DNA from 2 places in the Arthrobacter sp. 05N429 genome. Region 2 is predicted to be linked to the other one. Evidence: predicted binding sites of a transcription regulator. Region 2 holds the regulator's gene; the other holds the start of a gene.

What was found. Region 2 encodes HrcA, which represses chaperone genes, less so after heat shock. Its sites were predicted from a motif close to TTNGCACTCGNNNNNNNCGAGTGCNAA; they were not measured.
Region 1: the regulator HrcA is predicted to act here: its motif matches at 2,000-2,026, upstream of groL (chaperonin GroEL).

The regions. Positions count from the first base shown of each region.
Region 1 is NZ_JBFTMQ010000009.1:6,397-10,523, forward strand. Features, by position in the region: gene AC1DF4_RS14590 (LytR C-terminal domain-containing protein) at 1-131, shown strand, start outside; gene AC1DF4_RS14595 (cold-shock protein) at 327-530, shown strand; gene AC1DF4_RS14600 (ABC transporter substrate-binding protein) at 629-1,891, shown strand; gene groL (chaperonin GroEL) at 2,211-3,848, shown strand; gene AC1DF4_RS14610 (RNase H family protein) at 4,031-4,127, shown strand, end outside.
Region 2 is NZ_JBFTMQ010000003.1:169,971-174,097, reverse strand. Features, by position in the region: gene AC1DF4_RS07750 (GerMN domain-containing protein) at 1-337, shown strand, start outside; gene AC1DF4_RS07745 (16S rRNA (uracil(1498)-N(3))-methyltransferase) at 494-1,303, opposite strand; gene dnaJ (molecular chaperone DnaJ) at 1,306-2,433, opposite strand; gene hrcA (heat-inducible transcriptional repressor HrcA) at 2,534-3,547, opposite strand; gene AC1DF4_RS07730 (DUF3097 domain-containing protein) at 3,779-4,127, shown strand, end outside.

The DNA.
Region 1 (4,127 bases), on a different contig from region 2:
TCTTCTACAGCGGCGCCGAGCAGAAGGGCAATGCCGAGGCCCTCGGCAAACTCCTCGGCATCCAGACCGTGGTGGACTCGGCCGAATTCCAAGTGCCGCTCGTCGTGGTGCTGGGCCCCGGCTTCAAGTAGCCCGTTCCGGTTACGCCTGAATAACTATTCGCAGCCGGAGCCGCAGGCTCCCTGCGCACCGGCCAGACGGTGTGGGTAGAGTACTTGCGGACAACTTTTTGCAATCTGCGGCACGCGTTTTGCATTCTGCTCGCCCGCAGTCCGCGGCGCACATCGTGGTGTGCCGCCCGCAATCCGACTGAAAGTGTGGACACCATGGCACTGGGAACCGTCAAATGGTTCAACGCCGAAAAGGGCTACGGCTTCATCACCGTGGACGACTCCGGGGCCGATGTCTTCGTGCACTGGTCCGCGATAGCGGGCGAGGGCTACCGCGCCCTGGATGAGGGGCAGCGCGTGGAACTCGAAGTCGGCGAAGGCGAAAAGGGCCCGCAGGCCGAAAGCGTCCGGCCCGCCTAGTGACCTTCACCGCCGCAGCGCACGTGTCGCAGGACCCTGCCGAAACGATTTCCGGCCGGAAGGCTGCCGGCGGCACGGTCCGGCGCCTGAGTGTGGGCCTGCGGCGGGGCCGGGCCGTGGCCGTGGCGGCTGTTGCCGCCCTGGCCACCACGGCATGTTTGGGGCCGGCGGGCGGTGCCCGCGTCGAGCAGGCCGACGCCAGCGGCGACGGGACCCTGCGGATCGGTCTGATCCTCGACAACACCGGCCCGCAAAACTTCCTCAACGCGCCCCAACTCGCCGCCGCGAAGCTCGCCGTCAAGGAAGTCAACGCTGCAGGCGGTCACAAGGGCAAACCGGTGGAGTTGCTTCCGTCGACCGTCAGCGGCGACACCGCAGCGCAGGCCAAGGCACTCGTTGCCGCCAAAGCGGACATCGTCATCGGTCCGACGGACTCCAGCCGGGCGCCCGCTGCAATCGACGTCCTGTCCAACGCCAAGGTGGCCATGATTTCCCCCGCGAACACCGCCAGCGGGCTCAGCAGCTACGAGAGCAACGGCTACTATTTCCGCACCTCGGCGGCCGACATCGCCCAGGCCCCCGTTCTCGTCAAGCTGGCCAAGGACAGCGGCGCTGCAACCATTGCCGTTGTGTACGAGGAAGGCGCCTATGGCAAGGACGTATCCAACGCGGTGGCCGCCGCGGCCAAGGACGCCGGGCTCGGGCCCCTCGTAGTCGCGGGGTTCTCTCCGGGACGGGCGCAGCAGGCTGCTGCCGCAGCGAAGGCAGCGGCACCCGACGCCGTCGTGCTGGTCTCCCGCGCCGGTGCCCAAGGTGCCATCGCCGAGCTGAACAACGCCGGCCTTGCCGGCAAGAAGCTCATCCTCAGCGACGGAGCGGTGAGCCAGTACGGTTCAGGCCTCGGTTCCCGGGCCCTCGACGGTGCGCGGGGGATCCTGCCGGGAACCTTTGCCTCAGCCCACTTCCAGGGCGAGCTGGTTTCCGTGGATCCTGGACTGAAGGACATGACGTTCGCCGCGGAGACCTACGACGCCGTCAACCTTGCCGCCATCGCGGCGGCCGCAGCGCAGGACGACGCCGGAACCTCCATTGCGGCGAGCCTGATCACCGTCTCGGGCGGGACGGCCCCGACGTCAGGCAAAGGCGCGCCCGCCGGCGAGGCCGCGGTATGCAAGAGCTACCAGGAATGCACCGACGCCATCCGGGCAGGCAAACGTCCCGACTACGACGGCGAATCCGGTCCGGTCGGCTTCGATTCCAACGGTGACATCAGCTCCGCAAACTATGTTGTCTACACCTACGGGCCGGACAACACGGCAACCATGAGCGGCAACGAAACTTCCAGCAGCAGCGGGACTTAATCGCCCGTAGCGTATTGCGTCGCAGCGGAGCGCCGCCAGCATGCCGATAGAGGGCCCTCCTGCGCGACCACTGCTTGCACTCTCCCCGGGGGAGTGCTAATTATTGACTTAGCACTCCCGCGTATTGACTGCTAAAACGACGCCCGGTTCGCCCGGCCGCGGAGTTGAACCAGCCGATCCAGGAGCGAAAGAAACACCTGGCTGGGGTGAGATCCCGGGCCCAACGGCATACAGAGGCCGCCGGGCCAGGGATCGTCCGTCGCGGGCACCGCAGCAAAGGTTCATTCTTAACGACTGTCCCGAAAGGACTACTGCCGTTATGGCCAAGATCATTGCATTTGATGAAGAGGCACGCCGCGGTCTTGAGCGGGGCCTGAACATCCTCGCCGACGCCGTCAAGGTCACCCTCGGCCCGCGTGGACGCAACGTCGTCCTCGAAAAGAAGTGGGGCGCCCCCACGATCACCAACGATGGTGTTTCCATCGCCAAGGAGATCGAGCTGGACGATCCTTACGAGAAGATCGGCGCCGAGCTGGTCAAGGAAGTTGCCAAGAAGACGGATGACGTCGCCGGCGACGGAACCACCACCGCCACCGTGCTGGCGCAGGCCCTGGTCAAGGAAGGCCTGCGCAACGTCGCGGCCGGCGCTGATCCCCTGTCCCTCAAGCGCGGCATCGAGAAGGCCGTCGAGGCTGTCACCCGCGAGCTCCTGGCCTCCGCCAAGGAAATCGAAACCAAGGAAGAGATTGCCGCCACCGCGTCCATCTCTGCCGGTGACAACGAGATTGGCGCCCTGATTGCCGAGGCCCTGGATAAGGTCGGCAAGGAAGGCGTCATCACCGTCGAGGAGTCGAACACCTTCGGCCTGGAGCTGGAACTCACCGAAGGCATGCGCTTCGACAAGGGCTACATCTCCGCTTACTTCGTCACCGACGCCGAGCGCCAGGAAACGGTCCTTGAGGATCCGTACATCCTGATCGTCAACTCCAAGATCTCCAACGTCAAGGAACTGGTTGCCGTCCTCGAAAAGGTCATGCAGTCTTCCAAGCCGCTGCTGATCATTGCCGAAGACATCGAGGGCGAGGCCCTGGCCACGCTCATCGTCAACAAGATCCGTGGCACCTTCAAGTCCGTCGCCGTCAAGGCTCCGGGCTTCGGCGACCGCCGCAAGGCGCAGCTCGCGGACATCGCCATCCTCACCGGTGGCCAGGTCATCTCCGAGGAAGTCGGCCTCAAGCTGGAGACCGCCGGACTCGAACTCCTGGGCCGCGCCCGCAAGGTCGTTGTCACCAAGGACGAGACCACCATCGTCGAGGGTGCAGGCGACGCTGACCAGATCGCCGGCCGCGTTTCCCAGATCCGTGCCGAGATCGAGAACTCCGATTCGGACTACGACCGCGAGAAGCTGCAGGAGCGCCTGGCCAAGCTGGCCGGCGGCGTTGCAGTCATCAAGGCCGGTGCCGCAACCGAGGTTGAGCTCAAGGAACGCAAGCACCGCATTGAGGACGCTGTCCGCAACGCCAAGGCTGCTGTCGAAGAGGGCATCGTCGCCGGCGGTGGCGTTGCCCTGATCCAGGCTGGCGCCAAGGCATTCGCCAATTTGCAGCTCGAAGGCGACGAGGCAACCGGTGCGAACATCGTCCGCGTCGCCATCGACGCCCCGCTGAAGCAGATCGCCTTCAACGCGGGCCTCGAGCCTGGCGTTGTGGTCGACAAGGTCCGCGGCCTGCCCGCAGGCCACGGCCTGAACGCAGCAACCGGCGAATACGTCGACCTGCTGGCTGCCGGCATCAACGACCCGGTCAAGGTCACCCGCTCTGCCCTGCAGAACGCGGCGTCCATTGCCGGACTGTTCCTCACCACCGAGGCCGTTGTGGCCGACAAGCCCGAGAAGGCTGGCGCCCAGATGGGCGGCGGCGACGACATGGGCGGCATGGGCGGCATGGGCGGTTTCTAACCACCCTGCTACCAGGCCCTGAACGCCTGGCTGATGGATTTCCGTCAGCAACGGCACGTTTGACGACGGCGGTCCCTCCTTCGGGTGGGGCCGCCGTCGGCGTTAACCCTCGGGGGCGCTGGGTGGTTGGTGCCGGAGGTGCGGCGGCACCCGCGGGGTCGGAGGTCTGGCAGGATAGTGCAGTGACGATTACAGCAGCAGCCGACGGTTCGGCTTTAGGAAATCCCGGCCCGGCCGGATGGGCCTGGTACGTGAACGACGACTGCTGGCGTGCCGGGG
Region 2 (4,127 bases):
CGGCCCGACCTCGCGCAGCACCGGAATGGTCGCCCCGGTATGGATCATTGACCCCCAGGAAGGGACCTCCCTCGAGGACGGCGCGATCAAGGTCTCCGGCCGCAGCACAGCTCCGGGAGGGGAGCTCAGGTGGGAGATCCTGCGCATCGACGGCAGCGTCAAGACCAGCTACCTGAACGGTACGGTCACCGCTTCTGCCGAGGCCGGACAATCGGGTGCCTTCAGCCTCTCGGTAAACCTCGGGCCGGGCAACTACGAGGTCCGGGTGTCCCAGCTTGAGGCCGGCAACCCTGCCGAGGACCTGAACGTCGACACCCGCGGCTTCACGGTCAAGTAGCGACCCCCTGCCTTAACCTGCATCGACTGCTCCGCAACGGCCCTTCTGAAGGCTCAGAACGGCATTTGGGCCCACGCCGGCAGGGTTCCCTGGCCGAGCTTGCGAGGAGAGGGTGCCGGTGGGGAACAGTCGATTGCTTTTTAGGCCGGAACCGGGCTACCAGCGGCCCAGGATGTCGCTGGCGAGGACAGTCGCGGCGGGGCCCGCCGTGGACGACCGCAGCACATGATGTCCCAGCAGGGCCGTCACGGCGCCGGCGTCGCAGAGCCTGGTCACTTCGCGCGGGCTGATGCCGCCCTCGGGACCCACGATCAGCAGCACCTCGCGGCCCCCGCGGGAGCCGTCGCCCGTGGGCAATTCAGCAGCAGGAAATTCACCTGCGGCGGTGGGGCCCTGCCAGTCCTCCAGCACCTGGCGCAGCGGACGCACGGCGTCCTCGTGCAGGATGATCGCGAGGTCCGCGGCGGCCACCGCCGCCTGCAGCCCGGCGCCGTCGACGGCGGAGCGGACCTCCGGGATCCACGCCCGCCTGGCCTGCTTCGCCGCCGCCGTGACCACCGACTGCCACTTGGCGTGGGCCTTCGCCGCACGCTCGGCCTTCCAACGGACGATCGACCGTTCGGCCTGCCAGGGCACAACCGCGTCAATTCCCAGCTCGGTGGCGGTTTCGGCCGCGAGCTCGTCCCGGTCGCCCTTCGCGAGGGCCTGGACCAGGACCAGCCGCACCGCGGGCTGGGGCTCCTCGAAGAGCCCGGAGCAGTGCACCGTCAGCTCGTTCGGGGCGACGGCGGCGACGGCGCCGGTCAGGCGCTTGCCGGCGCCGTCGGCGATGTCCACGGACTCCCCCACAGCAAGACGCTTCACCGTGACGGCATGGCGGGCTTCAGGTCCGTCGAGAACGAAGTCGGAACCGGGAACCAGCCCGTCCAAAGTGCCGGGGGCAGTGAAAAAGACCGGGTTGCTCACCGCTACAGGTTACCGAGCCGGTCCCGAAGCTTCGCGAACACCCCGCCGCTCGCGGCGAGCTTCCCTTCGGTGAACTGCTCACCGCGCAGCTTCGCGAGCTGGCGGAGCAGGTCCTCCTGGGCGGCGTCGAGCTTGGCGGGGGTGTCCACCTGAAGGTGGACCTTGAGGTCGCCGCGGCCGTAGCCGCGCAGGTGGGTGACGCCGAGTCCGCGCAGCGTAATGACCTCACCGGACTGGGTGCCTGCCTTGACGTCGATCTCCTGCTGGCCGTCGAAGGTGTCGAGGGTGAGCTCGGTGCCCAGTGCCGCGGCCGTCATGGGGATGTTGAGGCTGGCGTGAAGGTCGTCGCCGTCGCGCACGTACGTGGCGTCGTTGTTGACCCGGATCTCCACGTAGAGGTCGCCGGCGGGACCGCCGGCAGGGCCGGCCTCGCCCTGGCCGGAGAGCTGGATGCGGGTGCCGGTGGCGACGCCGGCAGGAACCTTGACCGTCAGGGAGCGCCGGCTGCGGATCCGGCCCTGGCCGGCGCATTCGTTGCAGGGGTCCTTGATGACAGTGCCGAAGCCCTCGCAGGAACCGCAGGGGGCGGCGGTCATGACCTGGCCGAGGATGGAACGGACGGCGCGCTGGACCTGGCCGCTGCCGCCGCAGATGTCGCAGCGTTCCGGGTGGCTGCCTTCACGGCAGCACGAGCCCTCACACGTGGGGCACGTGACAGCCGTGTCGACTTCGAGTTTCTTGTTGACGCCGAACACGGCGTCGCGGAGGTCGATCCGGACGCTGATCAGGGCGTCCTGGCCGCGGCGGACCCGTGAGGCCGGTCCGGCCTGGCCGCCGGCGCCGAAGAAGGTCTCGAAAATGTCCTGGAACGCGAAGCCCTGGCCGGAGTAACTGCCGCCGCCGAAACCGTTGTCGGTTCCGTTCTCGTTGCCCGTGGTGTCGTAGATCCTGCGCTTCTGCGGATCGGACAGGACCTCGTAGGCGTGTGTGACCGCCTTGAACCGGTCCGAAGCGTCATCCCCGGGGTTCACGTCCGGGTGGAGGGTCCGCGCCAGTTTGCGGTAGGCCTTCTTGATCTCTTCGCCCGTAGCTTCGCGGGAGACTCCAAGAACGTCGTAGTGGCTGCTCAAAGTTTGTATCTCTTCCTTTTTGTACTGCCGGTGGGGCACTGCCTGTTAGGGGCAAGAAGTCTGGTGTCGGAACGTCGGGACGGGCGTGGTGTGCCGTCCGTCAGGGGCCGAGAATCCTTGAAAGGTAGCGGGCCACCGCGCGGACGGCGGCCATGGTGGTGGGATAGTCCATCCTGGTGGGACCCAGCACGCCGACCTTCGCCGTCGCGTCCGGCCCGTAGCCGGTCGCCACCACGGAGGCCTCGGCGAGCCCCACGTACGGGTTCTCCCGGCCGATGCTGACCGTCACGCCCCGCGGGTCCGCGGCCATGTCGCTCAGCAGGCGGAGCATGACCACCTGTTCCTCGAGGGCTTCCAGCACCGGGCCGATGCTCAGCGGGAAGTCCACGTTGGAGCGGGCGAGGTTGGCCGTTCCGGCCATGACCATGCGCTCCTCGCGGCTGCTCGTGGCCAGCGCCTCAAGGCCGCGGGCCAGCGCCTGGGCTGCGCCACGCCGCGCGGGCGGGCAACTGCCAACCACGGACTGCAGCGACTGCGGCAACAAGTTCAGCGGCGTCCCGGCGAGGCCGCCGAGGAACCGCGTGCGGAGTTCAGCCAGGGCCTCGTCGCCGAAGTCCTGCCCCACGTCGATGACCCGCTGTTCCACCTTGCCGGTGTCCGCGATCAGCACCATCAGCACCTTGCGGGGCGCCAGCAGGACGAATTCGATGTGCCGCACCTTGGCGCGGCTGAGATGCGGATACTGCACGACGGCGACCTGGTTTGTCAGGTGCGCGAGCAGCCGGACGGTCCGGTCCAGGACATCGTCGAGGTCGTCGGAACCCTCCAGCAGGGCCTGGATGGCACGTCGTTCTGCCGGTGAGAGCGGCTTAACCGCCGAAATCTGGTCTACGAAGAGCCGGTAGCCCTTGTCGGTGGGGATGCGACCGGCACTCGTGTGCGGCGCCGTAATGAGGCCCTCATCCTCCAGGGCTGCCATGTCATTGCGGATCGTGGCACTGGATACGCCCAGGTGGTGCCGCTCCACGAGGGCTTTCGAGCCGACGGGTTCCCGTGAATGGACGTAGTCCTCCACGATGGCGCGCAGCACTTCGAGTTTGCGTGGTTCGCTCACGCTCCACCTCCATTCGACTGTCCCGCATCCGGTGCCGCCGTTCGCCGGCCGCACCGCACGCTCTGCTGGCACACGGCATGTTGGTTAGCACTCGACATGCCTAAGTGCTAACCAGTCTAATATGAGTCGCCGCGTTGTTAGCATTGGATTCGCTCCAGGCGTTCTTCCCGGGGCAAGTGTTTTCGGGCACAGCCCGCCATAGCAAACCGATCGCAAAGCAGTGTGGAACCGATGTCGTACCAGAACTGGGGCCCCCAGGACCTGTCCGCCCCCGCCAAGGCCCAGCTTCCGGAGGTGCCGGTGGAGCGCGGCATGGTCCTGGAAGATGTCCAGTCCGGCTGGGTGGGCGCCGTGACCCGGGTGGAGAAGTCCGGCGGGATGCACGTCGTCGCCCTGGAGGACCGCCGCGGCAAGTCCCGGTCCTTCCGGCTCGGCTTCGGATTCCTGCTGGACGGACAGCCGATCCGGCTGATGCCGCCCGCACCCCGGGCCGCTGCGGCCGCCGCCGGCAGCAGAACGGCTTCCGGCTCCGTTCGCGTGGCGGGCCAGCGCGCACAGGTCGCCAAGGCGAGCCGGATCT